DNA from 4 places in the Glutamicibacter mishrai genome. Region 3 is predicted to be linked to each of the others. Evidence: predicted binding sites of a transcription regulator. Region 3 holds the regulator's gene; each other region holds the start of a gene.
The links. Region 3 encodes LexA, which represses DNA repair genes until DNA is damaged. Its sites were predicted from a motif close to TCGAACANNTGTTCGA; they were not measured.

Region 1: a site for LexA is predicted at 3,510-3,525, ahead of D3791_RS05535 (shikimate dehydrogenase). Genes of this name have one in related genera too.
Region 2: a site for LexA is predicted at 2,794-2,809, ahead of D3791_RS00190 (DUF6504 family protein). Genes of this name have one in related genera too.
Region 4: a site for LexA is predicted at 2,276-2,291, ahead of D3791_RS04915 (DUF222 domain-containing protein). Genes of this name have one in related genera too.

What each region holds. Positions count from the first base shown of each region.
Region 1 is NZ_CP032549.1:1,162,774-1,170,520, forward strand. Features, by position in the region: gene D3791_RS05525 (IclR family transcriptional regulator domain-containing protein) at 1-686, opposite strand, end outside; gene D3791_RS05530 (bifunctional sugar phosphate isomerase/epimerase/4-hydroxyphenylpyruvate dioxygenase family protein) at 704-2,557, opposite strand; gene D3791_RS05535 (shikimate dehydrogenase) at 2,557-3,429, opposite strand; gene D3791_RS05540 (MFS transporter) at 3,585-4,925, shown strand; gene D3791_RS05545 (LysR family transcriptional regulator) at 5,009-5,929, opposite strand; gene D3791_RS05550 (YeiH family protein) at 6,002-7,063, shown strand; gene D3791_RS05555 (hypothetical protein) at 7,412-7,636, opposite strand; gene D3791_RS05560 (sugar phosphate isomerase/epimerase family protein) at 7,713-7,747, opposite strand, start outside.
Region 2 is NZ_CP032549.1:39,363-47,109, forward strand. Features, by position in the region: gene D3791_RS00185 (DNA polymerase III subunit alpha) at 1-2,409, opposite strand, end outside; gene D3791_RS00190 (DUF6504 family protein) at 2,446-2,754, opposite strand; gene D3791_RS00195 (hypothetical protein) at 2,964-3,770, shown strand; gene D3791_RS00200 (S-(hydroxymethyl)mycothiol dehydrogenase) at 4,582-5,667, shown strand; gene D3791_RS00205 (MBL fold metallo-hydrolase) at 5,667-6,296, shown strand; gene D3791_RS00210 (DUF2537 domain-containing protein) at 6,405-6,914, shown strand; gene D3791_RS00215 (SOS response-associated peptidase) at 6,911-7,639, opposite strand.
Region 3 is NZ_CP032549.1:2,905,847-2,913,593, forward strand. Features, by position in the region: gene hflX (GTPase HflX) at 362-1,930, shown strand; gene D3791_RS13685 (ATP-dependent DNA helicase) at 1,923-3,920, shown strand; gene D3791_RS13690 (glycoside hydrolase family 76 protein) at 4,023-5,060, shown strand; gene lexA (transcriptional repressor LexA) at 5,128-5,847, opposite strand; gene D3791_RS13700 (LysM peptidoglycan-binding domain-containing protein) at 6,106-6,459, shown strand; gene D3791_RS13705 (histidinol-phosphate transaminase) at 6,543-7,649, shown strand; gene hisB (imidazoleglycerol-phosphate dehydratase HisB) at 7,672-7,747, shown strand, end outside.
Region 4 is NZ_CP032549.1:1,034,713-1,042,459, reverse strand. Features, by position in the region: gene D3791_RS04920 (acyl-CoA-like ligand-binding transcription factor) at 1-261, opposite strand, end outside; gene D3791_RS16890 (TetR/AcrR family transcriptional regulator) at 222-422, opposite strand; gene D3791_RS04915 (DUF222 domain-containing protein) at 766-2,253, opposite strand; gene D3791_RS04910 (GntR family transcriptional regulator) at 2,407-2,985, opposite strand; gene D3791_RS04905 (sarcosine oxidase subunit beta family protein) at 3,192-4,409, shown strand; gene D3791_RS04900 (sarcosine oxidase subunit delta) at 4,420-4,719, shown strand; gene D3791_RS04895 (sarcosine oxidase subunit alpha family protein) at 4,716-7,613, shown strand; gene D3791_RS04890 (sarcosine oxidase subunit gamma) at 7,606-7,747, shown strand, end outside.

The DNA of each region.
Region 1 (7,747 bases), 1.7 Mb from region 3:
GGGTTGTTCCGGCTGGTCTGCACCGAGATATTCAACGCGCCCAGCAGCTTTCCGCCGCGGATCACCGGAACGGCCAGGCCACGCAGCCCCTCATCCAGTTCTTGATTGACCAAGGACCATTCCTGCTCGCGAACCGTTGCCAGTTCCTTTTTCAAGTCCTTGATGCTCGCGACCGTGTGCTCGGTGTACTTCTGCAGCTCCACGCGCTGCAGGAATGCTTCCTGCTCCCCCGGCTCCAGATGGGCGATGAGCACACGGCCCATCGAAGTCACCCAGGCCGGCAGGCGATTGCCAATGGACACGTTCAATGCATGGAGCCGTGGTGCTGCGACGCGTTCTACATAGAGCACGTCCTGGCCTTCAAGGACACACAGAGAAGCGGTCTCCTCCAGCTCACGGGCCAGCGCCTGCAGATGGCCGACGGCGGCCTGGGGAAGGGTCAATCCGGAAAGATAAGCAGCGCCAATATCCAGAACGCGCGGGGTCATCTTAAAGGCATTGCCTTGGGCCTGCAGGTATCCAAGGTCAACCAGGGTCAGCAGGAATCGGCGGGCCGAGGCGCGGGTCTGGTCAGTAGCCGTGGCAACCTGGGAGACCGTCAGTTCAGAGTTGCCTGCCGAAAATGCCAGCAGCACGGCCAGGGTCTTTTCCGCTGACTTAACGAAATAATCCGGCCGCTCTGCCACTGTTTGGTCCCCCAGCTTTACAAGTTCCTGCTCCAGCGATTGCTCTCGAATTGAGAAGCAAGCCGGACCGGCGCATTTGGCGCTCCATACCCATCGTAGCTAGAACGCCGTTCAACTACCTCCAAGAACATGTTGCCAAGGGTCTTCGTGTAGAAGTGCAGGAATTCCCCGGCCTCATCGCGGTCATAGAGCAGGTGCAAATCCTTCAGGGTTTCCAGCAGTTGCGCATCCAGATCGAAGCGCGCGGCGAGGTCCTCGTAATAATTCGCTGGCACCTGCAAAAACTCCATGCCGCGGGCACGCGCGGTGCGGGCGACTTCGATGATGTCATCGGTGCGAAGGGCAACGTGTTCCGGGTATTCGTGGTTGCGTTCAATCACGCTTTCCAGGCCCTGCGGCACGATATTCAATGCCAGCCGGACGCTGGAATCGCCGGTCGCAAGAACCTGTGACCGCACCAGCCCCATGGGGCTTGGCACTTCCGTGCCCGGCCGCGCTTTCAGGTTCAGCACGCTGCTGTAGAACAGCACTGATTCGTCAAAGCATTGCCAAGGCTGGGCCAGGTTGATGTGGTCGATATTCAAGATGGGCCCAGTGGGCGCAGCGTTGGCCTCCGGTGCGGAATCCTCGAATTCCTGCACCCAGTTTTCGGTGTTGGCCAGCGAGCTGAAGAATACTTCGGTGCGATCCGGGGCGATGAACCCCGGCAGATCCTGCTCATTATGGGTTTGGTGGCGAGGAACCCGGGGCGCCAGCAGGGCGCCTCCGCGTTCGCCGCTGGCCACGGGGTCCGGCACCAGCACGCCGAAGCCCGAGACAGCTGCTTCCACCCCGCGGCTGCGCTGGGAATTGATGATGATCTTGGCTTCGCCCGAGCTCCAGAGCTGCACCGGCTTGCGCCGGTGCTGGCCGCGGAAGTTGAATCCGAGTTGCGAGAGCAGCCCTGCCACGCGTTCGGGGTCTTCAGTCCTGATCTCGGCGAAGTCGAATCCAGTGGCGTCTTGGATGCCGGGAAGCACCTCGAGCTCCAGCGCGTAGCTCTCCGAGTTCGAGTCCAGCAACTGGGCCGTCTTCGATCCCAACCACTGCAAGGAGCGAAGCCCATCGATGGCGGTACGCTCCACATTGGACTGGCGGAATACGTCATTGAAGATTTCCAGCGAAATGATGCCGTCGTATCCGGAGCGGACGAGCTCTGCCAGGAACTGGTCCAGCGCGAACCCGCCCTGTCCGGGGAAGAGCCGGTAGTGGCGGGACCACGAGAGGATGTCCATTGAGAGCACCGGTGCGTCGGCCAATTGCACGAAGAAGATCTTCTCGCCCGGAATGCTGGCGATGTCCGCCGGGTCATCGCCGCGCGAAAGAATATGGAAGCTGTCGATGCACAGCCCGACGTTGGCTCGATCCACGCGCTTCACGACCTCCCATGAGTGCTGGTAGGTGTCAACGTATTTGCCCCAGGCCAATGCCTCATAGGCGATGCGCACTTTGTATTTTTCAGCGAGATCGGAAAGCTGGCGGATCTGCTCGACAAACAGGTCATCGTCATTGATGGTGGCGGTGCCGACGTTGGAGCACAACAGCATCAGATCCATGCCCAGGCGTTGCATAAGCTGGAATTTCGCCTCGGCACGGTGCAGGTTGGCTTTGAGCGCCTCCTCGGTGACTCCTTCGAAGTCGCGGAAGGGCTGGAACAAGTCCAGGGTCAGTCCCAGACGGTGCGCCATGGCCTTAACTTCTTCTGGCGACATGGGGCTGACCAACAGATCCTGTTCAAAGATCTCGATTCCGTCGAACCCGGCTTTGGCGCAGGCCAGCAGCTTTTCTTCGAGGGTTCCTGAGAGGCATACCGTGGCGATCGAGGTGCGCATTACAGTCCTTTGTCCAGCAGTTCCAGCAGGTGGCTTCGGACCTGCTGCGTCTCCGGCCTGATGCCGGTGATGATTTCGAAGGCATCGACCGCTTGGCCCACGGCCATATATCCGCCATCCAGGACCTGGCATCCCAGGTCGCGGGCGGCGACAATGAGTTCGGTGTCCACCGGGCGGTAGATGCAGTCGGCAACCCAGTGGCGTTCTTCGAGCGCGGCGAGATCCAGGGGCAGCCCCGGGTGGTGGTGCATGCCGATCGGGGTCGCATTGAGCAATCCGTCCACCTGGCCCAGCAGCTGCGGGACCTGCTGCGGTGTTGCCGCATGGATTGCCGCGTGCGGGAAGTGCTTGCGCAGCTCGCGGACACGATGTTCAACGCGGTCCTCATCGAGGTCGACGATGTGCAGTTCCTCGGTGCCATCCTGCAGCAGTGCGTAGGCCACGGCCGCGCCGGCTCCGCCGGCTCCCAACTGCAGCACTTTGCGCTTTGCGACTCCGGGCAGCCCGTCGTTCAGGCCACGGATGAATCCGGAGGCATCGGTGTTATGCCCGATGAATTTGCCGTCCTGGATCACCACGGTATTGACCGCTCCGATGGCTCTGGCCGTAGGCGAGATGTCATCTAGGTGGTCGAGAACGAGTTGTTTGCAAGGATGGGTTACGTTGAAGGCGTTAAATCCCAGCTTGGCTCCCGCTTGGAGCAGCTCCCCGATATCGCTTGCCGGAAGATTGAGTTCGGTGAGGTCAATCGGCCGATACAGGTAATGCAGCCCATGGACCTGGGCAGCACGTTCGTGCATCGGTGGCGTCAGCGAAGGCATTACGCCGTCACCGATCAGACCGACCAGATAAGACTCAGCACGTGTACTCATGTTCTCCCGCAGCTCTTCTTGTTTACTTCAGGTATTGCCTGAGATGTGATTTACATCTACTGTAATCCAATGAACACATTCCGAACAAGTGTACGCATAGCGAACACTTAAAGACCATCTTCACCCTCTTTAGACACTCGACGAGGAGTCACCCGATGCCATCCCCACACGGACCCAACGCATCCGCCGACACCGGCAGCCCAGGAAGAACACCGGTCAAGGCGGCCATCGCCAGCTTCATGGGAAGCGCCGTTGAATACTACGACTTCTTCATCTTCGGCTCCGCGGCAGCTCTGATCTTCCCGCATATCTTCTTCCCTGACACCGACACCAACGCTGCGGTGATGTCGCTGGCCACCTTCGGCTTCGCCTATGTCGCACGCCCGGTGGGCGCCATCTTCGTGGGGCACTTCGGCGACCGCATCGGCCGGCAGAAAGTCCTGATGTTCACCCTGCTGCTCATGGGCGCTTCGACCTTCCTCATCGGCTGCCTGCCGACCTTCGAGCAGGTGGGCTGGCTCGCCCCGATCCTGCTGGTCTTCGCCCGGCTCTGCCAGGGGCTCTCGGCAGCTGGGGAACAGGCCGGCGCCTCATCGATGTCGCTGGAGCACGCGCCGGACCACCGCCGCAGCTTCTTCACCTCATGGACCCTCACCGGCACCCAGGGCGGCCAGATCCTCGCCGCGATGATCTTCATCCCGGTGGTCGCCCTTCCCGATGAGATCAAATTCGGCATCGGCTGGCGCATTCCGTTCTGGCTTTCGGCAGTCGTCGTGATCATCACCTTCTTCATCCGCCGCTCGCTGCATGAAACCCCGGAATTCGAAGAAGCCAAGAAGAACAACGACATCGCCAAGCTGCCTTTGGCCGTGCTGCTGCGCTTCCACTGGAAGGACGTGCTGCGCGTTGTGCTGTGCGCATTCATCGCCGCCGTGTCCACCGTGTATGGCACCCTGGCGATTTCCTACGGCAAGGTCATCGGCAATATGGACGAATCCATTACCCTGTGGCTTGTGGTCGCCGGCAATATCGGCGCGCTGATTTCGCAGCCGCTGTTCGGCATGCTGGCAGACAAGATCGGCCGCAAGCCGGTGTTCATCTACGGCGCACTGGGTTCGGCAGCCATCATGCCGTTCTACCTGCGGTCCATGGAGTCGAGCAACGCGCTGCTGCAGTTCACCCTTTCGGTGCTGGTGTTCTCCTGCGCCTATGCGGCGGCGAACGCGGTCTGGCCGAGCTTCTACGCAGAGATGTTCTCCTCGCAGGTGCGCTTCTCCGGGCTGGCTATCGGCACCCAGCTGGGCTTCCTGATGGCGGGCTTCGCGCCGTCCATCGTCGCCGCCCTGGGCGGGCTCGAAGCCAATGGCTGGGTCCAGATCAGCCTGTTCACCGCGGCGATCGCCGTCATATCCTCGCTCTCGGCGTTGACTGCACGCGAGACCTATCGGGTTCCCACCAAGCAGCTGGGCCACACCATAGAAAAGGTTGCTTCCTAGGCTCCCTCTGGTGCCCCGGATCGGACGTGGCTCCGCGCACCGCGGCCATGCTCGATCCGGGATGATGCCGTTAAGGGCCGTGTTCAGCGGGCGCTGATGGCGATCTCCAACAGGGTGCGCTCATTGGGATTCAAGACGCGTTCCTTGCGCCAAATGGCACATAATTTGCGCATCAAGGCCGGCCCGGCAAACGGAACTTCCACCAGGGTTCCCTGCTTGATCTGGCTTTCGACTGCCAGCTGGCTCAGCACCGCAGGCCCCATCCCGCCGGCCACCAGCTGGCCGATCGTGGCATTGCTGTTGAATTCCGCAATCGGCTTGGCACGTTCGGCTGTTGCCAGGGAATCCAGGAACGCCCTGGTGCCTGAACCTTCCTCGCGTTCAATCAGTGCTGTCTCTTGCAGCTCTTCGAGAGTTACCGGATGCTTCCGGGCGGCCCAAGGGTGGGAAGGGGCCACCACGATCAGCATTTCGTCGCGGAAGACTTCACGGCTTTGAAGCGCGGAGGGCAGATGGGGTGTTTCGACAAAGCCGAAGCCCAGCTGCTCCAGTTCAACCGCTTGGATCACGTCGTGGGAATTCATGATCCTCATCCGCGGGGTGACGCTGGGCAATTGCTCATGCAGCTGGCCGATCCACGAGGGCGCCAGGTACTCGGCCACGGTCATGCTGGCTGCGAATTCCAGTTCCGTCTGGCCGTGCTCGGCCAGGGAACGCACCCCGGCGGCAAAGGCATTGAGCCCGGCGAGCGCTTCACGCGCCCATTGGACGGTGAGCACGCCTTCTGCGGTCAGGGTGGACCCGCTGGTTTTCCTGGCCACCAGCGCATATCCCAGCCGGCGTTCTAGGGTTTTCAGCGCCCTGGAGGCGTTGGACTGCGCCATGCCGACCGCCCGAGCGCCGGCGCTCAGGCTCCCATGGTCCGCAATGCCCACCAGCAACTCCAATGAGGAAAGTTGCAGCCAATGGGCCATGCTCTGCCGTACCGGCACATCGCTATCCATATCATGATCATATGCCTGTGATGGCCAGAAGATGAATACCGCAGGATCGGCTTCTGGCGAAGAATAGCAGGCATGAACCCCGCCCCCGGCTCGACCAGCGCACACCCCGCTGCTGGTACCCGCCCCTCCGCCAGAATCACCGCAACCCGCCGGCTACTAGCAGGACCAGCCCCTGGAATCCTGCTCTGCCTGGTGGTCGGTGCGCTATGCATGCTGATCAGCCATTACCTCAGCTCGGTGAGCGCACTGTTGATCTCCATCGTGCTCGGTGCCCTGTGGCGCAACCTCGCGCCGGTGCCCCACGTGCTTGATGCCGGGGTGGGGCTTTCAGCGAAGAAGCTCTTGCGGATGGGCATCGTCCTCTTGGGATTCCAGCTGTCGCTGGGATCCATTCTCGCCCTGGGCCCCGGAGTGCTGCTGGTGGTACTCGCCTCGGTCACCATCACGTTTTTGCTCACCGCATGGATCGGCAAGCTGATGGGCCTGGATCTTGAACAACGGCTGTTGATCGCCATCGGTCTTTCCATTTGTGGTGCGGCTGCGGTGGCTGGCGCGGAAGGAACCATCAAAGCCAAGGAGCATCAGGTAGCCACGGCGGTAGGGCTTGTGGTGTTTTTTGGAACGCTGATGATTCCTGCGATGCCGGCACTTGGCCTGCTCTTGGGCCTGGATGATCGAGGCATCGGGATGCTCGTCGGGGCGTCCACCCACGAGGTAGCCCAGGTCGTGGCCGGTGCCGGATCGGTATCCGCCGCGGCGCTGGCTGTTGCCGTCACCGTAAAACTAGCGCGAGTCCTCTTGCTCGCCCCGGTCGTTGCCGGTGTGGGACTGTATCTGCGTCGCCAGCACAGCGTCCATGGCGATAAGAATCCGCCCTTGGTGCCGCTGTTCATCCTCGGGTTCCTGGCAACGATGCTCCTGCGAACCACCCTCGACCTGCCCGGAGCATTGCTCGACAGCGCCTCGATGGTGCAGACGCTGCTCCTATCGGCTTCGATGTTCGCACTCGGGCTCGGCGTGAACCTACGCAGCATCTTCACTACCGGGATCAAGGCGCTGCTTCTGGGCTTGATCGCAACGCTCATCATCATCATTATGGCAGCCAGCGGAACCGTGCTTTTCCCGCCGACCTAGTTTTGTAGCCAGCAGAGGACGTCGGCCACGCGAGACTTTCCTCGAAACGGGCCTTGGCCAAAAGCCAATATTGACGCGCTAGTTCTATTGGCAAATATTAAGCCAAGTTGTCTTTTAGGACCCTTCATCACGGATTGCGGGTCGCCTTCTGGGAGCGGCACGACTTTGCCTCTTGAAGTCCCCAGAGAATGCGGCAAAGGAACTTGCCTGAATTCAGAACTCGATCATCCGAAGCTCTGAATCCTGGACAAGTCCCTTTGCTGCGCACTTTAAGACCAAGGATCACGATGGCGCACCAAGCCGGTCCGCTGTAAACCTTTCCCACTAACCCTCTGGCTCCGTTGTCGTTTAGTCAGACGCTATCTCGCGATGTTGTCTCTTGAAGAACGACAAAATCCTTTCCGCAGGAGTGGCAAGGAATTCGAAATCTACATGATCTTCTCTCTCGACGACTTCTTCGTCATTTTGCCGGCTACGCCCCGCGGCTGGTATGCCTCGCTCGCCTGCAGCATTTACGCCTTGGGGATCCAAAGCACGTAATAGAGTATTGATGACTACATCTTCGTAAGCCATGGTGATGCCTCTTAACCCTTGCTCTTCAGGCACTATGAAATTACCGAACTGCCTTAAGAGACCGGAACATTAGTGATCAATTCTGGGAGAGTTCAGAATCGTAGTATTCGA
Region 2 (7,747 bases), 700 kb from region 3:
GATGCCAGCGAGGAAGGCTTCGGGGTGATGCGCCTTGAGCCAAGCCGAATGGTAGGTGGGCACGGCAAAGGCAGCTCCGTGGGCTTTGCAGAAGCCGAAGGACCCAAAGCCGGAGAGCACTTCCCAGACCTTGTCGATCGTCTCCTGGCTGTAGCCGCGCTTGGTTGCTTCGGTGCGCACGTAGCGTTCTACGGCTGGTTCCTTTTCCGGGTTGCCCAGCAGGCGCCGGTAGACATCAGCCATACCCAGCCCACAGCCGGTCAGCACATCGAGCATGCGCAACACCTGTTCATGGAAAACGGTGACCCCGTGGGTTTCGGCGAGCGCTGGAATCAGGTCCGGGTGCAGGTATTGGGCTGGGGCGAATCCGTGGCGGTGCTCCAGGTAGGGCTTGACCATATTCGATTGCATGGGCCCAGGCCGGAACAGGGAGATATCGATGATCAGGTCGTTGAATTCTCGGGGTGCCAGCTTGCCGACCAGTTCGCGCTGCCCCGGGGATTCGATTTGGAAGCAGCCCAGTGTGTGGGTGGAACGGATCAGGTCGAAAGTGGGTTCGTCATCCAGCGGCACCCTGGCAAGGTCGATCTTTCCGTCGGCCTCTATATAGCTGTCGTTCGTGTGTCCGCCGGCGCGAGCGGCTTGTTCCTTGCTCGGGTGCATGCGGGCGATTTCCTCGAGCGTGTAGGCGATGGCTGATTGCATGCGCACTCCGAGCACGTCGAGTTTGATCAGCCCCATCAGGTCCATATCGTGCTTGTCGAACTGGCTCATCTGCAATCCGATGCCTGAGGGTTGCACCGGGGTGCGGTCCAGCAGGCTCGCATCGGAGAGGATCACCCCGCAGGGGTGCATGGAGATATGCCGTGGCAACCGGTCCAGGCGTTCGGTGGCGTCGATGAGGATATCGAGCTGGGTGTCATCGGTGATGCGTTCGGCGAGGGCAGCCAGCTCGGGTTTCTCGGTGAGTGCTTCGCGGAATGAGGAAGCGGAGAAGCGCCAGAGCTGCTTGGCGATTTCGTCTACCTGCTCCTGTTCGATGCCAAGGGCGGATCCTGCGTCGCGTACTGCGCCGCGGGCCCGGTAGGCGTTCTGCATGCTCATCAGGCTGACGCGTTCTTCGCCGTAGGTGGAGAAGATCTTGTGGTAGATCTCGTGGCGGCGGGCTGATTCCACGTCGATGTCAATATCGGGCAGGGTGGTTCGAGTGTCCGACAGGAAGCGTTCGAACACGAGGTCGTGGGACAGAGGATTCACCTGGCTGATGCCCAGCAGGTAGTTCACCAGCGAGGAGGCTCCCGAACCGCGGGCCGCAACGCGCACTCCCATCTCGGTGATGAGGTTGACGGTTTCTGCCACGGTGAGGAAGTAGCCGGCGAAGTCCAGTCGCTGGATCACGCCCAGTTCGAGGTCCAGCTGTTTTTCAATCAGGCTTCGGTCGGCATCAGGCAGCAGGCGCGGGACCGCGGCGTAGACACGTTCAGTCAGTTCCTGCATGGCTGGCCGGTAGAGTCCGATGACTTTCGCTTCAGGGATCACCGGCTTCTTCCAGCCCAAGTCCGTTATGGGATCCAAGGCTGCCCACCGGGCGAGCGCTTCGGTTTCGCCCAGCATCTGATGTGCCCAGTGCCGCTCGGTGGCGTTGCCGATTTCGGTGGCCAGCTGGTGCATCTGTTGAGGGGTTTTGAGCCAGCCCTGGCCATTGGGCTGGCAGGAGTCCAGGTTTTTCAAGCTGTGCAGGGTGCGCGCGGAGTCAAGAATATCCGCGGTGACAGCTCCGTCGGGATCTACGTAGCGCACCGCGTTGGTCAGCACGGTTTTGATCTGCCGTTCGTGGGCGTAGCGCAACATGCGCGCGGCTTCGCCCAGGCTATAGCGCGAACCGTGCGACGAGAGGTAGGTGGTGATCTCGACCCGCAGCATCTTCCCCACCCGCTTTTTCCAGTCGGCCATGAGTGTGCGCGCTTGGGTGTATTTTCCCTTGAGGATCGCTCTGGCTACATCGGATTCACCGCCGAGCAGGATTATCAGATTGCCGCTGCGGCCCAGTTCCGCAACCTGCCGGGCGCTCAGTCCGGGAACGCCATGCGCCGTGCTGTGCGCGAGGGTAATTGCCCGGCATAGGGCCGCGTAGCCAGCTCCTGCGCAGCCTCCGCGGGCCAGCAGGGTGATTCTTCCGAGGGTTTCCCCGGAGGCATCGAGCACCGCGAGGTTGACTCCGAGGATCGGTGCCAGCCCTTCAGCCATGCAGGCCGCCACGTGCTTAACCGCGCCATATAGCCCGTCCCGGTCGGTCAGCGCCAGCATCTGCGCGCCATGCGCTTTGGCTGCTTGCGCGAGGGCGCGCGGGTGCGACACCCCGTAGTGGGCGCTATAGGAAGAACTAACGTTCAAATGGGTGAAGCTCATGACAGCCCTTCGAAGATATGTTCCCCTGGTTGCGGCCTAGGCGCTGCGGGCCAGGGACTCATGCACACGCACCAGCCGCCAGTGTTCGGTTTGCGCATCAAAGCTCACGTCGACGCTGTGCACCTGCTTCGGTCCGCGCACCGCCACCAGCTGCAGCCGCCACATCTCGTAGTCGGCCATTCCCGCGCCGATTCCACGCGGAATCCGCAGGTTTTCGTCCCACCATTTGCGGCGCTCGAACCAGCGTTGAGGTTCGGCAGCCAGGCGGTAGTCCTGCCCTTGCCATCTCACGCGCAACGGCATTCCGTTCGCCGCCCGGGCAACCTCAATTGACTCGGTGAACATCCCCACGTGTGCACTCCTTACCTAATAGAACCATTCTATTCGAACATGTATTCGAATGACAGTTACACTAGTCAGGCGCACCGACAGTTTGGTCCACCCCGGGCGCGCTGGAGGGCAAACCGAGCACTTAGGGTCACAAAACAGGGGCGATACGCTTTACGCTAATAACGCATGCGTGGCATGGCGAAGAACCAACGTAAGGGACATCAATGAAAGCGATGGAAGACTTCAAACCATGGATGAATAAGAAAAAGACCAAGGTTGTCTACCAAGGAATAAGCGATCATCTAGATTTGACCGGAATTTCGAGCTTCCCTTCCCTTGAACGAATCTCGGTATACGACGCCAAACGCGTGTTGCTTCCGGAGAATCATGATTGGTCTGGTGTCAGCACTCTCGAATTCTCGTGGGAACCGCAATGGGCCGAAGTTCTGGAACAGAGGTCAGCAACCGAGACCCTGATTTATCGCCCTACGCAGGAGGCACTTGACTGTTTCAATTGCGAGCTGCCAACAAGCGAAGAAGGGATAAGTTCCCTTAGCTTGTCCACAATCAAACATGGAGTCATTGATCGCTGGTTCCCGCAGGCATTCAGTGCGAGCTGGGTCAAAATAGTAAACTCCCGAACCGTCGATCTTAGTTCTGCAGGTCCGTTTAACTCGATTGGCTTACTGGATTTCCGGTACGTGACGAGATTATCTGGTCTTGCCCACTTCACCCACCAGGGTCGGGTTCGGGCGATCAGGCTGGAAGACCCGTTGATCATGGATCCCAAGGAGTTCTGGAATATCCGGACTGAATGCATAAAATTCGGAACAGGCCGTAAGGAAAATGACGCTTGGCTCGAAGAAATCTGGGAGCAGAGACCAAAGAATTGGGAAGAGAAGTACTTCATCAGTTCCAAATTCGTGAATAAAAAACTCGGCCGAACGACCTGGGAAGAAACCTCGCAACTATCCCAAGCTGCTGATGACAAGGCGATTGCATATCGCTTCAAGGCAGCAATGAAAGGCTAGCCGGGGCGCAAACCTTTTCCGATCTCATGCTGTGGTCCGCCTAAGGCCGGTCGATTTGATCGGCCTTACCGCGCATTGCACTAGATCCACCCTAAGAAGACATTGAAATGTCGAGAATAAAAATTATGGCAATTCTTGCACTCGATCACGTCGCAACTGATGCGCGTTCCGACTCGGCCGTTGGAAGGTTTTCAGGTAGCGGTGCCTTCGAAAATGGCAATGCCACCGCAATCAGACGGCCCGCCCCATTGAAGCCCCACGCAAATGCAGCCACTGCTCCTTTTTGGCCATCGCTGGTCAACAGCATCTGGCTGAATAGAGTTAAGAAGCCGAGGGCGCGACCAAGCTGTTCTGTCATTTTGCGAGAGATGACAAGACTCCATGGCGGCAAGGGCCGTCTAGAAATATCCCTGCATCATTCGCTTCACGATCGCCTTGGGGTAGGACCTATCCAGCTGCCGTTGCTTGGCAACTTGAAGAACTGCCAACCGCCTGGTTTATGCGCCTTATTGGGGCACGCTTGCTGTGCTCCTCACCCACGTCCAGGAACGAGCCACCCCGACATAAGTTCTGGCGGATATCGCCTTTGCTCCCCTGAAGTGCTGCGTCAATGTGGCTCGTGCACTCTGGCTCTCAATTCAAGCGCCGTTTTTCGTCCCAACTCGTGCATAGGATGAAAGGCTCATAAATGTCTGTTCGCGTAGGCTCTGCGCGAAACTTCCGGGTCATGATCAGCACAATGCTCGATTCGCATCCAACGCACCGATAGCATCGAGACAGCAACCATCAATCGTTCCAGGAGCTAAATCCCATGCCTCATAAGGTCAAAGCCGTTATTTCGCGCGTCAAGGACGCACCCGTAGAGGTCGTCGACATCATCGTTCCGGACCCAGGTCCCGGAGAAGTTGTTGTCGACGTACTGACCACCGGCGTCTGCCACACCGATCTGCACTACAAGCTCGGCGGAATCGGCGACGAGTATCCCTACCTGCTGGGCCACGAGTCCACCGCTGTCGTCAGCCAGATCGGCGAGAACGTCACCAACGTCAAGGTCGGCGACCGCGTCATCCTGAACTGGCGCGCAGTCTGCGGCCAGTGCCGCGCCTGCGCCAAGGGCGAGCCGAAGTACTGCTTCAACACCTTCAACGCCGCCCAGAAGATGACCCTCGAGGACGGCACCGAGCTTTCCCCAGCGCTGGGCATCGGCTCCTTCGCAGAGAAGACCCTGGTCCACTCCGGCCAGTGCACCATCGTTGACGAAGATGCTGATCCAGCTGCCGTAGGCCTGCTCGGCTGTGGTGTCATGGCCGGCATCGGCGCTGCCATCAACACCGGTGAGATCAAGCGCGGCGAGTCCGTCGCTGTGATCGGTTGCGGTGGCGTTGGCGCGGCTGCCATCGCCGGCGCCCAGCTGGCCGGGGCAACCACCATCATCGCGGTGGACGTCAACGTGGACAAGCTGGAAGGCGCCAAGAAGTTCGGCGCCACCCACACCGTTGATTCCTCCAAGGTCGACGCAGTAGAAGCAATCCAGGAATTGACCGGCGGCTTCGGCGCCGACGTGGTGATCGACGCAGTGGGCCGCCCGGAAACCTACAAGCAGGCCTTCTACGCCCGCGACTTGGCTGGCCGCGTGGTGCTCGTGGGCGTGCCTACCCCGGAGATGAAGCTGGAACTGCCGTTGCTCGATGTCTTTGGCCGTGGCGGCTCCCTGAAGAGCTCCTGGTACGGCGACTGCCTGCCAAGCCACGACTTCCCAATGCTGGTGGAGCAGTACAAGCTCGGCCGACTGGATCTGGATTCCTTCGTGACCGAGCGCATCACGATCGACCAGATCGAGGAAGCCTTCAACAAGATGCATGAAGGAACCGTGTTGCGTTCGGTGGTGGAACTCTGATGTCCGCACGCATCGAAAACGTCATCACCTCCGGAACCTTCTCTCTGGATGGCGGGACGTGGGAAGTGGACAACAATGTCTGGATCATCGGTGATGATTCAGAGGTCATGGTCATCGACCCAGCTCACGACATCAAAAAGATCCAAGAGGTCGTCGGTGAGCGTGAAGTGATGGCAGTGCTGCTCACGCACGGGCATGATGACCACATTCGCGCCGCTGGCGAGTTCTCGGACATTGTCGATGCGCCGCTCTTCCTGAACCCGGAAGATCGGATGCTTTGGGAAGCTGTCTATCCAGAACGTGATGTTGATGCGGAAATCAGCGATGGAGACACCTTCACCATCGCTGGCACGACGCTTACCGCTCTGCACACCCCAGGACATTCGCCCGGTTCCACCTGCTTCTACGCAGAAGATCTGGGCGTGCTGTTCAGCGGAGACACGCTGTTTAACGGTGGACCTGGCGCTACCGGCCGCAGCTACTCGAGCTTCGAAACGATTATCGAATCAATCCGCACCAAGTTGCTGGGCCTGCCGGAGCAGACCGTAGTCAACACCGGTCACGGTGATGCCACCACCATCGGTGCCGAGGCACCGAATCTGGATGAGTGGATCAAGCGCGGGCACTAGCCACCGCACAAAAGAGCAGAGGCAGCCGATCCTGGATCAGCTGCCTCTGCTCTTTAATTTTCCCAAAAAGTAGAGCAACGAATGTGCTGGCGTGGCAGAATTATTCCCATGCCTGAGCCTAAACGCCGAAAACTGCTGCTCCTGTGGCTGTCTGCCGCGGTACTCGTAATTGCGGGGGCCTCTGTACTGTGGTGGGACAGCCAGCAGGAAGTCACTTTTTACGACGGATCCTACGAATCGCTGGACGAGGGCACCGAAATCTACTTCGGTCCGGGGCCCGCCGAAATCATGGGCTCGGTTCTGGCTTTGCTCGGTATCGGCGTGGCGGGAGTCGCCTTGGGATCATTTTTTCGCCAGCTCACTCGATTCAAGACCTGGTTCTTATTGACCGGACTGCTGCTGGCAGCAGCCGGACTCGCAACGCTGCTCTGGGACTACAACCAAGTCCGGACCTTCGGCTGGTTTGCCTATGAGCCGATGAGCAAATCAGAACTCATGACAGCCGGTGCAACGCCGATTCTGGGAAAGCTGGGGCTAGCGGCAGGAATTTTTCTGACTGCCACCTACTGGGGATTACGGAGTATCTTGCCGTTCTCCAGATCCGCGATTAATAGCTAGAACAACGAATTGTTGTGCGCTTCGATGAGCTGCGGCGAATTATTGCGCACGTTGCCGACAGCTGTATCAACCTCATGCATTGTCCATTCGGAGGCGACGTCAAAAGCCTGGGCACGGATCTGCTCAATCAGCCCTTCGCCATCTTCCTCGTCCGGATTCATCCAACGGCCCATCATCTGAGAATCCAGCGGAATTGGCAGGCGATCGTGCAGGTCGGCTAATTCCCCGAGCACACCGGGTTCTTGGGCAGAAGGCGAATCCATGGTCATGATCGAAGTAGAAAGGATCCAGCTGCCGTCTTCGTCCTTCCACCACTCATAGAGGCCTGCGAAGAAGATGAGCTTCCCGTCTTCGCGGTGCACGTAGAAGGGCCTTTTCTTGCTGCCTTCCTTCTTCCATTCGTAGTAGCCTTCCACCGGCACCACCGCGCGGCGCTTCTTCACCGCCGAGCGGAAAGTCGGCTTGCTGCTGGCGGTTTCACTGCGCGCATTGAAGGCGCGCACGCCCACCGCGAGCTCCTTTGCCCAGCCGGGGACCAGTCCCCAGCGGGCCACATGGATCTGCCGGTGCAGCTGGCCGTCGATGAGCCGCTCGAGCACAATAGGCACGTCGGTGGTCGGTGCGACGTTCCACGACTGGCGAAGCTCCAAGTTGGCATCTGCCTCGGCTTCAGCTTCGGCCACCAGGTCACCGATCGCCTTGGCCATTACATACCGTCCGCACATCATCTGCTCCTTAGCACCGGCACCGGGAATCTGTTCCCCAGTCTAGCTATCGACGCGCTGGAAATCAGCGAAGTTTTTCGCGTTATTCGGGAACAAAGCCAACAACGT
Region 3 (7,747 bases):
AAAGCGATATAGGAAGCTAAGGCCATGACTGATAGAATTTTCCCTATGACTTTCGTTTTCGTCTAATCCGTAACCGCCGTGGTTACCACGAGATCTTCTGCGCCGGCGCGCCATTTTGCCGTGCCCGCCTTGAAAGATCCATAGGCAGCGAAGTCATTTTTAGTTTCTGCAAGTCGTGCATCACACACTTGCCATTCGCCTTTGCTCCTCGGTAACCCCGCATTCACCTGCCTGCCTGTAGTTTTGAGCGCCGTCAAAAGGACCACGAATGTTTGATGAACCGACTGAACCCCATCGCGTCACGTCGCCAACTGGGGGTCACCCGCACTATTCTGGAATGCGAAGTACTTCTAAGGAGACCATGACTAACTCCGAGTCACACGAGCACGATTCGGCATCAATGGATGATGCCCAGATCCAGGCCGCAATCGACCGGATCCTCGAAGCTGATGAAGCCCAAAGCCCGCAAGTGCAACATTTTGGAGAAGAAGATTCCTCGATCTTCTCCGGACAAGCCACCGCACTGAACCGCTTCTCCTCAGGTTTCACCCAATACGATGGGGACCAAGACGACCTCGCGGAACGCCGCGCTCTTCGTCGTGTTGCCGGTCTATCCACCGAGCTGGAAGACGTTACCGAAGTCGAGTACCGCCAGCTTCGCCTTGAACGCGTTGTCTTGGCTGGCATCTGGAGCGAAGGTACCGTCACGGACGCGGAAAATTCCCTGCGTGAACTTGCCGCTTTGGCAGAAACCGCAGGTTCCGAGGTTCTCGACGGCGTCGTTCAGCGACGCAGCAAGCCGGATCCATCCACATTCCTGGGATCAGGCAAAGCCGAGGAGCTGCGAGGAATCGTTGCCTCCACCGGTGCCGATACTGTGGTGGTTGATGCCGAATTGGCACCCTCACAGCGTCGTGCCCTCGAAGATATCGTGAAGGTCAAGGTCATTGACCGCACCAGCTTGATCCTGGATATTTTCGCCCAGCACGCGAAGTCCCGTGAAGGTAAAGCACAGGTCGAGCTAGCCCAGCTTGAATACCTCCTGCCACGTCTTCGTGGTTGGGGTGAATCGATGTCCCGTCAGGCTGGTGGACGCGTCGGTGCGGCCGGTGGCGGTATCGGTTCGCGTGGTCCCGGTGAAACCAAGATCGAAATGGACCGTCGTCGCATTCGTGACCGCATGGCGAAGCTGCGTCGTGAAATCAAGGCCATGAAGCCTGCGCGTGAAGCAAAACGAGCCAATCGCAAGCGCAATGAAGTACCAGCCGTGGCTATCGCCGGGTATACGAACGCTGGCAAGTCCTCTTTGCTCAACCGTCTGACCAACGCCGGCGTGCTGGTGGAAAACGCATTGTTCGCAACGCTGGATCCGACCGTGCGCCAGTCCTCGACTGAAGACGGGCTGACCTACACGCTGGCGGATACCGTCGGGTTCGTTTCGAACCTTCCCACTCAGTTGGTTGAAGCCTTCCGTTCAACTTTGGAAGAAATCGCCGATTCGGATCTCATCTTGCACGTCGTGGATGCCTCGCACCCCGACCCAGAGGGACAGATCCAGGCTGTTCGAACAGTACTTGGCGAAGTCGATGCATTGAATATCCCTGAAATCATCGTCCTGAACAAGGCAGATGTTGCGGATCCATTCGTCATTGAGCGCATCCGTAATCGCGAATCGAATACCTCAGTGGTGTCCGCGCACACGGGTGAGGGTATTGAAGAGCTGCTGGAGAAGATCAGCACTTCGATTCCGCGCCCTGGTATTCAGCTGGAGGTCCTCATCCCGTATAACCGCGGGGATTTGATCGCCAAGTTGCACCAGAGCGAATCTGAGATCTTGGAGAGCGAACACCTGGAAAACGGCACTCGACTGATCGTGAAGGTTCGCGATTCACTCGCTGCAGAGTTGGAGACTTTCAACATTCATGGATAAGCAAGAGCAGGCCCTTGGGCTTCTTGAGGCCGCGGTAACTTCCATGGGCGGTGCCATGCGCACCGGCCAGCAGGAAATGGTCAAGCACGTGGTGACTGCCCTGGAAGACGAAGAGCATTTGCTGGTTCAAGCCGGTACCGGAACGGGAAAGTCCATGGGCTATCTCATTCCGGCGCTCGCGCATGCGCAAACTAGCGCCAAACCGGTAATTGTTTCTACCGCAACTCTCGCATTGCAGTCCCAGATTGTCGGTCGCGATGTGCCGCGGTTACTTGAATCGCTCAAGGGCAAGCTCTCCCGCCCCATGGATGTAGCCCTGCTTAAGGGCCGATCTAACTACCTGTGCCAATACAAGCTAGGCGGGGGATACCCCGACGATGAAGGCACATTGTTCTCGATGGACGAGCCAGCGGTCCCCGCAGGCACGACTTATTCGCCACTGGCAAGCGAAGTGATGAAGCTTCGAGACTGGGCTGAGCGCACGGATACCGGAGACCGGGACGAGCTGGTGCCCGGCGTCAGCGACAAAGCGTGGAAGCAAGTCTCGGTATCCGCGATGGAGTGCTTGGGTTCTCAAAAGTGCCCCATGGCCGACGAATGCTTTTCGGAGATGGCACGCGCTCGTGCGGCAGAATCCGACGTGGTAATCACGAATCACGCATTGCTGGCGGTTTCCGCCTTTGAGGGGTTGTCGGTACTGCCTGATTTTGATGTCGCGATTATTGACGAGGCCCATGAGCTTCAGGATCGTGTGACCAGTTCCGTATCTGGTGCTCTGTCCGCGCGAATGGTGATGACTGCTGCTGGTGGCGCCAAACGCCACTGCGGTGTGAACGTTGATGAAATGGTCAAGGCAGCGAACCGACTGGAGAAGTCCCTGACTGGGATTCCTACTGGGTTGTTGGAGCATGGCCTGCGTGAAGATATGGGAATCGCGCTTAACGACATCGTTGAACAGGCGCGGCTGGCCTTGGCCTTGTCCAAGCCAGAAGCCAATGCACCTGCTGACGGCGGACGTCAGACGGCACGCTCCCAGCTGCAGGCCGTCATGGATGACGCCATTCGAATGCTTGAATCCGAAGAACGAAGAGAAGTTCTCTATACGACGCGCCCTCGGGAATTTGTCGAGGGCCGTGGCTATGTTGAGGCGGAAGAGTCCCAACCTGCAACGTTGAATGTGGCACCGCTATCGGTGGCAGGAAAACTCCGCGAAGGCCTTTTTGATGGCCGTACCGTGGTGCTCACCAGCGCGACCTTGGCCATCGGATCCCAGTTTGATGCGGTGGCCGGTTCGCTGGGGCTGATGGGAGCCGGTGCTCCGTCATGGACCGGCGTTGATGTGGGCAGCCCATTTGATTATCCGAAGCAGGGCATCTTGTACGTCGCCAAGCACCTGCCAAAACCGGGCCGCCAACTCGCGGCCGAGACGCTGGACGAAATTGAAGATCTGATCAAAGCGTCTGGTGGTGGAGCTTTGGCGCTCTTCACATCGAAGCGTTCGGCTGAAGAAGCTGCAAGCATTTTGCGGGAGCGCCTGGATGTAGACATCTTGTGCCAGGGCGAAGCAAGCATGAAGTCCTTGGTTGAGCAGTTTGCGGCCGAGCGGGATACCTGTCTTTTCGGCACGATGACGCTGTGGCAGGGAGTCGATGTTCCTGGGGATTCCTGCCGTTTGGTCATCATCGACAAGATTCCATTCCCGAGACCTGACGATCCAATTTCGAAGGCTCGTACCGAGGACGTCGCCAAACATGGTGGCAATGGTTTCATGCAGGTCTCTGCCACGCATGCCGCGATTCGGTTAGCTCAGGGAGCCGGTCGATTGATCCGTTCGGTCAACGACCGTGGCGTGGTTGCCATCCTTGATTCGCGAATGGCTACGGCTCGTTATGGCAGCTTCCTGAAGGCTACTCTGCCTCCGATGTGGCCAACCGTGGACAAGAAGGTTATTTCTGGGGTTCTGGAGCGGTTGAAGCCCGCTGAAAAGTAGGCTCCAGCTTGTGGGCACCCGAACCTGGTGTCCATGGCTAGCTGAGTGTACTAATGTCTGTGCCACGGGGAAGTCCGAGAATCGGAAGGCAAGATGAAGTCCATGAAGGAGCTGGCGCGTGCCGCGGCTGAAGATACGCACGCCCGTTTTGGCCATAGGCTATTCGGCCTGCCAGGTACGTGGATCGGCCGTCCGTATAGTCTTCGGCACCAGTTGCACGACGGAAGCATGCTCAGCGATATCAACGGTTTTTCGCATCCGTTTGCTGAGTGGAACTACTGGTGGCAGGCCCACTACTTGGATGCCATAATCGATGACGGGTTGGCTTATTTGGCCGATGGCGATCGCGGTGCTGCCCAGAACGAATTACGCCGGGCCAAAGACTTGCTGGCTGGCATCCGAGTGCGGAACTTCGGGGTATTCCCCAACTATTTCTTTGACGATATGGCATGGCTGGCTTTGGCTTGCCAAAGGCTGGTTGGTTTTTCGCGACAGGTTGAAGGACGCAGCCATCGTGGTGCCAAACAGGCCGTGACAACCTTGCGCAAGCAACTCGAAGGCGGCATTGATGACGTCTTGGACGGTGGCCTGTACTGGTCGCGTAAGCGAGACTTCAAGAATGTTCCGGCCAATGCTCCGGCCGCGCTATTTTTCGCGCGCAGCGGTGACCGCGATCAGTCCAGAAAGCTCCTCGACTGGATGCGGACTAAGCTTTTTAGCGGCCATCAGGGACTGTATTTAGATGGACTGCGAATTACTTCCTCAGGGCACAAGATGGAAGAAGCGCTGTACACCTACAACCAGGGGCCAATACTTGGAGCGTTGCTTGAGCTGGGCACTGCCGTCGATTTGGACCACGCCGGAACGCTGGTCCGGGCTACTCGTCGGCATCTGGCTGATGAAGCCGGCATTCTGCCCGTAAACGGAGGAGGAGACGGTAATCTGTTTGCCGGAATCCTCTGCCGCTATTTAGCCCTGTGCGTCAATGACGAGCGATTGGATCATGAAGTTCGAGATATGGCTCAGCAGATGATTTCGTCGACCGCGGGCAGTCTTGTCGATGACGAGCCCCGGCGGCTCTCAGCAGCAGTTCAGCGATGGATGGTCTTCAGCGCTGCAGATCGATGCGATTCGAAGTGAAAACCTGTAGATAGCAAACACGGAAACGGCGCCGAAGCTCATGCATCGGCGCCGTTTTGAGATGTGGTTAGAGCGAGCGCATCACCGAAACAACACGACCCATGATCTTTGCAGCGTCGCCAAGAATCGGCTCGTAGCGCGAGTTCTGCGGAAGCAGCCAGGTGTGCCCATCGCGCTGCCGGAAGGTCTTGACGGTAGCTTCCTCATCGAGCAGCGCAGCGACGATATCACCGTTCTCTGCATTTTGCTGACGGCGGACGACCACCCAGTCCCCATCACAGATGGCTGCATCAACCATGGAATCGCCAGAAACCTTGAGCATGAATAGTTCGCCGTGCCCGACCAACTGGCGAGGCAACGAGAAAACATCTTCAACGGACTGATCGGCAAGGATCGGACCACCGGCGGCGATTCGTCCTACCAGTGGGACCATCGTGGTGTCAGCGGACGTGCTGAGCTCGATCACCATCGCATCCTCGGCGGCCTTGGTGTCGGCATCCTCGGGGGTCGCCGGATTCTCTGCATCATCCGCGAGCTGCAGCGGCAACAGAATTTCCATGGCGCGCGGACGGCGTGGATCTCGGCGAATGTATCCAAGCTTTTCGAGCTGGCTCAACTGGTGAGTGACGCTTGAGAGGCTCTTGAGTCCTACCGAGTCGCCAATCTCACGCATGGATGGTGGATAGCCGTTCTTGCCGATTGCTCGCTGGATGGTTTCCAGGATCTTCTTTTGGCGAATCGTCAGCGAGCGTGCATTCGATCGGGGAGTGCGTTGTGAAGCTGACATGAGATTTTGCCTTCCCTAGCTATCTGACGAAAGTTCAGTGGTCCAAACTGTCGGAGCCAGATGGTGTGATGTTTTCATTGCTCGTCTACTTCGAAATCTTAGTGGATAAGCGAGTTTCTTTCAAAGATTTGTTCGAAAACTTCTGGACAAGTCGGACGAAGCTCTGTTAGAACAGATGTACTAGTTTCGAACACTTCTTCGAAACATAGGCATCGAACACAACTTCGCACCACTCGATAAACTTGAGGAGATAAGGTCATGGCAACTGTCGCACTTGACTCAAATCAAACCCGGACTCCAATGAAGATCCGCATCAACCGCCGTGGTTGGGCGGTATTGGTAGGCATTCCCGTATTTGCACTTACTGTTGCAGCCGCATTCTTCTTCTCGATGTTTGCCTCCAATGCTCACGCATCCTCTGAACTGCCAACGGGTGTCGAAACAATTGACGTGACTGTTATTCCTGGTGACACCGTCTGGAGCCTTGCCAAGGAGTACGCGCAGGGCTATGACGTCACTTCGGCAGTCAACCACATCTCGGAACTCAATTCCCTGCAGGGGAGCGAAATCCACGTGGGCGACTCGCTGTCGATTCCAGTCCTCGCTGGCTAAGGACTCGAAGTGAGTCGGGGGGATTGTTACCTTGACTCGTAGCGGATTCACCCGCGAAGCTGGTCCCCACGTAGACTAAATGCGTGAATGACCGCAGTGAACTTTTGAGTCAGCTGCCCTTGCGTGAGAATCTCCGCGGGCTATCCCCATATGGCGCACCGCAAATCGACGTGCCCATCCAGCTGAATGTCAACGAGAACACCCATCCGCTTCCTCAAACTGTCGTGGAAGCCATTGCGCAGGAAGTCGCTAAAGCGGCGACTAGTCTGAACAGATATCCAGATCGTGAATTCACCGAACTGCGAGAACTTCTTGCCGATTATCTTGGTCACTCCCTGACCGCCGAGAATATCTGGGCGGCGAACGGATCCAACGAAATCCTGCAGCAGATCCTACAAGCCTTTGGCGGACCTGGGCGGAGCCTCATGAGCTTCGGCCCTACCTATTCCATGTATCCGTTGCTCGCTAGCGGGACTGATACGGCTTACATCGCCGGAGAACGTTCAGAGGACTTCACCCTCTCCGCAGAATCAGCCGCGCAACAAGTCCGCGAACATAAGCCGAACATCGTCTTCCTGTGCTCCCCCAACAACCCCACAGGTACTGCGCTCGGCCTCGACGTGATCACTGCTGTCTACGATGCCGCGAGCGAGCACAACGGCATGGTCATTGTGGATGAGGCCTACGCCGAATTTTCCCTGTCGAGCACAAAATCAGCGCTGACCCTGCTTGAAGGACGGCAGCGCTTGATCGTCTCGCGCACCATGTCCAAGGCCTTCGGCCTGGCGGGCGCCCGCGTTGGCTACCTCGCAGCAGCGCCCGAAGTCACCGATGCGATCCGCCTCGTGCGATTGCCTTACCACCTGTCGGCTGTCACCCAGGCAACAGCAATTGCGGCGCTGAAAAACATTGATCTTTTGCTGGCCCAGGTAGAAGACATCAAGTCCCAGCGAGACCGAATTGTTGCCCGTCTCAAAGAGCTGGGGCTCAATCCTTCAGTCTCAGACTCCAACTTCGTCTTCTTCGGCGGACTGGAGAACCCTCACGCGGTATGGGAAGGCCTATTGGAAGCTGGCATTATTGTCCGCGACAATGGGATCCCGGGAACTCTGCGTGTAACTGCCGGAACCGAATCAGAAACTACTGCGTTCTTGGATCACCTAGCCGAGCTGCTCGGTGCGGAAAAGTAAGCAAGAACAAGCGAAGGAAGACATGTCTGCCGAATTGATTGGCGCACGTCGCGCCCGCATGGAACGCGTCACCAGCGAATCGTCTGTATTCGTGGAAC
Region 4 (7,747 bases), 1.7 Mb from region 3:
CGGTGTTAATAGTTCCGCCCAAACCATGTGTTTTTCAGTGTTTCGCGCACGAAGCGAGGGCGTGCTTGCCAAGAGGCGCATGGCCGCCCTGTCCCGTGAGCGGTGCGGGCCGCGGGTAATCATCGCCGCGTAGGCTCCGTGCAATGACTGCATGATCGGTTCGTCGGCTGGTCGCTTGATCAGCTCATCACTTACACGCGGTCCGTTCGTTTCGAATGGACCTATGACCATATCTTCTTTGGTCGCAAAATAACGATGCACACTGCGGGGGATGACCCCGCCGATTCTGCAATTTTCGCAATAGTCACCTCGTCAAACCCATGTTCGACGAACAGGTCGAGCGCGACGTCTGCGACTTTTTCGCGAACAGCGTCGCGCGCAACATAGCGCAGGCCTGAAGCGGGCAACTGTGGGTGATTCATAACACTGAACTTGGGAAAGTGTATTGCCGCTGGCCGGTCGTTAAGGTGTTTTGTCGATACTTTGTGAGGCGTAATCCGCGCAAACCAGGTTTTGGGGCGAAAGTGATTTTTGCTTATGACCGCTTTATGCGGCGGCAAGATTCGTGGTTATTGCCTGTCGCTGGCCAAAGTATTTGAGGTTGCAACTGGGATGTCTTACTTAGGGGTATGCATTCGAAGCGAGTGGCTTCGTGCTTATGCGTAATCTTCACGAAGATATCCCAGTTGTAATCAGCAGCTTATCTATCGCCCCATTTCTGGGGCGATAGTGGCAACTGGTCTGGCTAATATCTTTTTCATCCCGTCAAGCGGGGATATCCTCGATGCCGGGCGGACTGCTGCCCGTGTCCGGCGGCCGGTTCAACCATTCTTCAAATGTGCTTACCCAGTCGGCTTCACTCATGTGCTGTGGGTAAGGCTTATGCGCAAAACCGGTCGCTGGAGGTGCCGTGGACCGGTACTTGATGCCCATACCGGTGTTGATCAGCATTGAATGTGGTCCGCTTTTGAGGACGAATTCTTGCCATCCTGGGGTTTCCTTGGCTTGGTTGCACAACTTGCAACGGCCGTCGGAATTGATCACGCAGGTATGTCCGCCTAAATAAGCTTGGGTGACATGGTCGATTTCTTCAATCGTTCCGTCGCAGAATGGGGTGCGGCAATGCCTGTCGCGTATTTTGACGAATTTCTTCATTTTCTCCGGGAAGATCCTCGCTTTGGAATCCATCGCGATCAGTTCCTTGTCGCCCGGTGCGGTATACAGGCGGATGAGTTCCACGGTGGCTTCCAGCGTTTCAACGAAAGCCGGTGAGCGAGTGGCGGCCATGTCAGCCAGAGTCATGTTGTTCATGATCTCCTGACCGGCAACCAGCTCACGGGCATACTGGGGAGCAATGACGCCGTAGCCTTCCAGATGGGCGGGATTCCGATCGCCGAGAAAAAGCGTCTTATCTGTCATTACCAAGCCAAGAGTTAGGGTGAGCGGAATTTTGGCCTCAGAGTTGGTGCAGAAACTCGAGAAGTAGTCTGCCTCTATCTGCGCCCGGGTGCGGGAATCGCCCTTTGCCTTGATGCTGCGAGCCGTGGCTTTCATGTCATTCTTCATCGCCATCCCCGCGCTGATGGGGATACTGCCGTTCACCCGCATCATGCCGGTGCGGGAACTGGGCGTGAATTTGACGAAGCGCTTTTCCTCAGCTGATTTCTGTTCTTTGCACTGCTGGTCCGAAGCGTAGGTCAGGGTGAAGTCGTAGACAGCGTCACTGATTTTCCTATTGCCCAGGTTCTCAAACATCTTTGGATTCTTGGCGAAAAAATCGTCGAATTCTGTTCGGCGTTCTTCTTTGACGGAATGCAGCGGGGTGAGAATAGCCCGAATCTGCGCCTCGGTGAATTCGCCTCGGCTGAACGCAGCAGCCAAGTGCGGAGTGCTTTGGAAGAGAATCCGGCAGTTCTCCAAATACGTTTGAAAGCCATGCGGATCGGAGCGGCGGGCAAGTGCAACGGCGGAAGCGGCGCCGCGGTTGAGCTGGTCCTGTGCCTTGCTTCCGGGGTTCTTTTCAGAATTGGATTGAACCACGTCAATTTCGAGCTGATTGCTCAGTGCTGCTTGATGATAGTTCAAGGTGGCAATTGCGGATTCGATCTCGGCGATGGCTTGAGCGCACTGGCTCTTGGTGCCATGTTCTTCGCGGTATGCCAGTACAGATTCCAGCTCTTCGATCACGGCCTGGATCTTGCCGTGAAGCGATGGGTCGGGCTGATCCCCGGAGGAGTTTACTGTTTCGGGCATATTCTTACTTTACGCCTGTTGTTCGAATATGTCTTCGAGTTTTTGATTGCAGGTGGATAACTTTTAGGGCATGATGAAGTTACAGGTCAAACGATGGTTTGACGGGTGGTCAAGGCTGAAAGCAGGTGCGGGATTGGCGACTGAAACTGGCGGTCAGAGTACGGCGCGCACCGAAGTTTCGAAACTGGCGATATGGTCGCGGGCCAGGGTGCTGGCAGTTTCCGGGTCTTGATTGAGGACCGCTTCGAGGAGGGCCTGGTGTTCGGCGATATGGGCGTCAATGCTCGGAAGGCGATCCAGGGTGAGGCACCAGATGCGGGTGGCGAGATTGTCGAGCCGGATCAGGGTCTCTTCGAGATGGTGGTTGGCGGCGGCCTGGTAGATCAGGCGGTGCACGGCCAGATCGTTCTCCATGAGATTGCGCCGGGTCTCGTCGCCGGTGAAAGTGGTGATGGTGTGCAGGGTCTGCTCGATCTCGTGGCGCACACTGCCTCCGCCCAGGGCCGCGGCGCGATCGGCGGCGAGTGGCTCCAGGGCGAGGCGCATTTCGGTGATGGCGGCGAGTTCGGTGATGTCGACGCGGGTGGCGAAGGTGCCGCGGCGCGGGTAGGAGTGGACCAGGTGGTCGACTTCCAGGCGCTTGAGGGCTTCACGAAGGGGAGTGCGGCCGATGTTCAGCTCGAGGACCAGCTGGGCCTCGTTGATCGGCTCGCCCGGGGCGATGTCAAGCATGATCAGGCGGTCGCGCAGTATCTGGTAGGCGCGATCGGAAAGGGATTCGCTCACTGAAGTCCTCCTGTGGTGCGTAGCATCCAAGTAATTTTCGTGAACCCATTGACCGGGTTTCCTGTTCTATCATACAGTGAATCGCAGATTGATATATCAGTTGTCGGCAATTCATACATTCATACGGTCCTGTCGAAGATTGGAGATTCACTGTGGCTGATCTGCTGCCTGAGCACCCGGAGTTCCTGTGGGCGAATCCGGACCCCAAGAAGTCCTACGACGTTGTGATCGTCGGCGGTGGCGGCCACGGCCTGGCTACCGCGTACTTCCTCGCGAAAAACCACGGCATCACCAATGTGGCGGTCCTGGAAAAGGGATGGCTGGCCGGCGGGAACATGGCCCGAAACACCACAATTATTCGCTCCAACTACCTGTGGGATGAATCGGCTGGCATCTACGAAAAGTCGCTGAAGCTCTGGGAGCAGCTGCCCGAGGACCTGGAATACGACTTCCTGTTCTCCCAGCGCGGGGTGCTGAACCTGGCCCACACCCTGGGCGATGTGCGCGAATCGGTGCGCCGCGTGGAGGCGAACAAGCTCAACGGCGTGGACGCCGAATGGCTCGACCCTTCCCAGGTCAAGGAAGCCTGCCCGATCATCAACGTGAGCGACAACATCCGCTACCCGGTCATGGGCGCCACCTGGCAGCCTCGTGCCGGCATCGCCAAGCACGACCACGTGGCCTGGGCCTTCGCCCGCAAGGCCAACGAAATGGGCGTGGACATCATCCAGAACTGTGAAGTCACCGGGTTCATCAAGGACGGCGAAAAGGTCACCGGCGTGAAGACCACGCGCGGCACCATCAACGCCGGCAAGGTCGCGCTGGCCGGCGCGGGGCACTCCTCGGTGCTGGCCGAAATGGCCGGCTTTGAACTGCCGATCCAGTCCCACCCGCTGCAGGCTCTGGTCTCCGAGCTGTTCGAACCGGTGCACCCGACCGTGGTCATGTCCAACCACATCCACGTCTACGTCTCCCAGGCCCACAAGGGCGAATTGGTGATGGGCGCCGGGATCGACAGCTACAACGGCTACGGCCAACGCGGTGCCTTCCACGTGATCGAAGAGCAGATGGCCGCGGCCGTGGAGCTCTTCCCAATCTTCGCCCGGGCGCATGTGCTGCGCACCTGGGGCGGCATCGTGGACACCACCTTGGACGCGTCGCCGATCATCTCCAAGACGCCGATCCAGAACCTGTACGTGAACTGCGGCTGGGGCACCGGCGGGTTCAAGGGAACCCCGGGCGCCGGCTTCACGCTGGCCCACACCATCGCCCACGACGAGGCGCACCCGCTGAACGCCCCGTTCAGCCTCGAACGCTTCGAAACCGGCCACCTGATCGACGAACACGGCGCGGCAGCCGTCGCACACTAGGAGCACCACCATGATGCTAATCGACTGCCCGCACTGCGGGCCACGCAACGAAAACGAATTCGGCTACGGCGGCGAAGCCCACGTGGCCTACCCGGAGAATCCCGCGGAGCTGACCGATAAGGAATGGTCCCGCTACCTGTTCTACCGCGGCAACAAGAAGGGCGTGTTCGCCGAACGCTGGGTCCACTCCGGCGGCTGCCGCAAGTGGTTCAACGCCCTGCGCGACACCGTCAGCTACGAATTCCTGGCCGTATACGGCGCCGGCGAGGCGCAACCGCAGATCGACAACCTTCAGGGAGGCTCCCGATGAGCAAGCCACAGCGACTGGCACCAGAACTGCGCTCCCGCGCGCGGATCGACAGCGCGCAGCCACTGGCCCTGAGCATCGACGGGCATCAGCTTTCCGCCTTCCGCGGCGACACCATCGCCAGCGCCATGCTGGCCAACCAGATCCGCCAGTGCGGCCCTTCGCTGTACCTCAAGCGCCCGCGCGGCATCCTGGCCGCCGGGGTGGAAGAGCCCAACGCGCTTGTCACCGTGGCAGCCCGCCACGCCGGCGAGGTTGATGAGTCGATGCTGCCGGCCACCACGGTCTCGGTGACCGAGGGTGTTTCGGCAAGCCTGCTCTCGGGCCTGGGCGTGCTGGATCCGGACACCGATCCGGCCTACTACGACCACGTGCACGTGCACACCGACGTCCTGGTGGTCGGTGCCGGCCCTGCCGGTTTGGCCGCGGCCCGCGAAGCCTCGCGCTCCGGCGCCCGGGTGATGCTGCTCGACGAGCGTCCGGAAGCCGGCGGAACCCTGCTGGATACCGCCGGCGAACAGATCGACAGGGTGGATTCCGCTGACTGGATCGAATCGGTGGTGGACGAATTGGCGCAGGCCGAGGAAACCACCCACCTGCAGCGCACCACGGTGTTCGGCTCCTACGACGCCAACTACCTGGTGGCCGTCCAGCGCCGCACCGTGCACCTTGATGCACCGGCCGCGCCGGGCGTCTCGCGCGAACGCATCTGGCACATTCGTGCCGGCCAGGTGGTGCTGGCCACCGGCGCCCACGAGCGTCCGGTGGTCTTCGAAAACAACGACCGCCCGGGCATCATGCTTGCCGGCGCGGTGCGCAGCTACCTGAACCGCTACGGGGTGCGCGCGGGCGAGAAGATCGCCGTGTTCACCACCAACGACTCCGCCTACGAACTGGTCAGCGAACTAGCCGCCTCCGGCTCGGTGGTCGCGGTGATCGACGCCCGCCAGAACATCTCCGCGGCCGCCGCCCAGGCTGTGGCCGATGGCGTACAGGTCATTTCCGGATCCGCCGTGGTGGATACCGAAGCCGATGAATCCGGCGAGCTGTCCGCGATCTTCGTGGCCGAACTGGACGAGCAGCGCGAACTGGGCGAAGCCACCCGGATCGAGGCCGATGTGCTGGCAGTGGCCGGCGGCTTCAACCCGGTGGTGCACCTGCACTCCCAGCGCCAGGGCAAGCTGGACTGGGACACTTCCATCCACGCATTCGTCCCGGCCGACGCCGTGGCCAACCAGCACCTGGCCGGTGCGCTCACCGGCCGCCTGGATACCGCCAGCGCACTGTCCACCGGTGCCGCCACCGGCGCCGCGGCAGCCACCGCCGCCGGGTTTGACACGGTAGCGCGGGTTCCGGAAGTCTTGCCGGTTCCGGCCGGGGAAACCAGCCCGGTGTGGCTGGTGCCTTCGCGCTTCGGCGATGACGCGGCGAACTACAAGTTCCACTTCGTCGACCTGCAGCGTGACCAAACCGTCGCCGACGTGCTGCGCGCCACCGGCGCCGGCATGCAGTCGGTGGAGCACATCAAGCGGTACACCTCCATCTCCACCGCCAACGACCAGGGCAAGACCAGTGGCGTGGCAGCGATCGGCGTGATCGCCGCGGTGCTGGGCATCGAGAACCCGGCACAGGTGGGCACCACCACCTTCCGCGCCCCGTACACCCCGGTGGCCTTCGCCGCCCTGGCCGGACGCAACCGCGGGGACCAGCTCGACCCCGCCCGCCACACCGCCATGCACTCCTGGCACCTGGAGCACGGGGCCGAATTCGAGGATGTTGGCCAGTGGAAGCGCCCTTGGTACTACCCGCAGGCCGGGGAGGATATGGAAGCGGCGGTCTACCGCGAAACCAAGGCCGTGCGCGAATCGGTGGGCATGCTTGATGCCACCACCCTGGGCAAGATCGAAATCCGGGGCAAGGATGCAGCCGAGTTCCTGAACCGCATCTACACCAACGGCTACACCAAGCTGAAGGTCGGCATGGGCCGCTACGGCGTGATGTGCAAGGCCGACGGCATGATCTTCGACGACGGCGTGACCCTGCGCCTGGCCGAAGACCGCTTCCTGATGCACACCACCACCGGCAATGCGGCCACCGTGCTCGACTGGCTGGAGGAGTGGCTGCAGACCGAATGGCCCGAGCTGGACGTTGTCTGCACCTCGGTGACCGAACAGCTGGCCACCGTGGCAGTGGTTGGACCTAAATCCCGCGAGGTGATCGCCAAGGTCGCCTCCAGCGTGGACGTGTCCAACGAGGCCTTCAAATTCATGGCCTTCGCCGATGTGGTGCTGGATTCGGGGATCGAGGCACGCATTTCGCGCATCTCCTTCTCCGGCGAGCTGGCCTTCGAAATCGCGATCCCGGCCTGGCACGGGCTGAAGGTCTGGCAGGACGTCTTCGAAGCCGGCCAGGAATTCGGCATCACCCCCTACGGCACCGAAACCATGCACGTGCTGCGTGCGGAGAAGGGCTTCATCATCGTCGGCCAGGATACCGACGGCACTGTGACCCCGCAGGATGCCGGCATGGACTGGGTGGTCTCCAAGCTCAAGGACTTCGTAGGCAACCGCTCCTACGCCCGCGCCGACAACCAGCGCGAAGACCGCAAGCACCTGGTCTCGGTGCTGCCGACGGACAAGACCCTGCGTCTGCCCGAAGGCGCGGCGCTGGTTTCGGTGGAAGAACTGGCTGCCGAGGGCATCACCCCGATGGATGGCTGGGTGACCAGCTCGTACAACTCGGCAGCACTGGGCCGGACCTTCGGCCTGGCGCTGATCAAAAATGGGCGCAACCGCATCGGCGAAACCCTTCGCACCCCGATCAATGGCCAGCTAGTTGAGGTCACCATCGGTGAAACCGTCCTCTTCGACCCGGAAGGAAGCCGTCGTGATGGCTAATGACACCCTGATTGATTCCCGTCGTTCTCCTGCAGCCCACCTGCAGCAGGTCATGGCAGAAGCCAGCGTGGCTGGGGGATTGGCCCTGGGCGAGGTTGCCTTCACCACCCAGATCTCGGTGCGCTGCGCCCCGG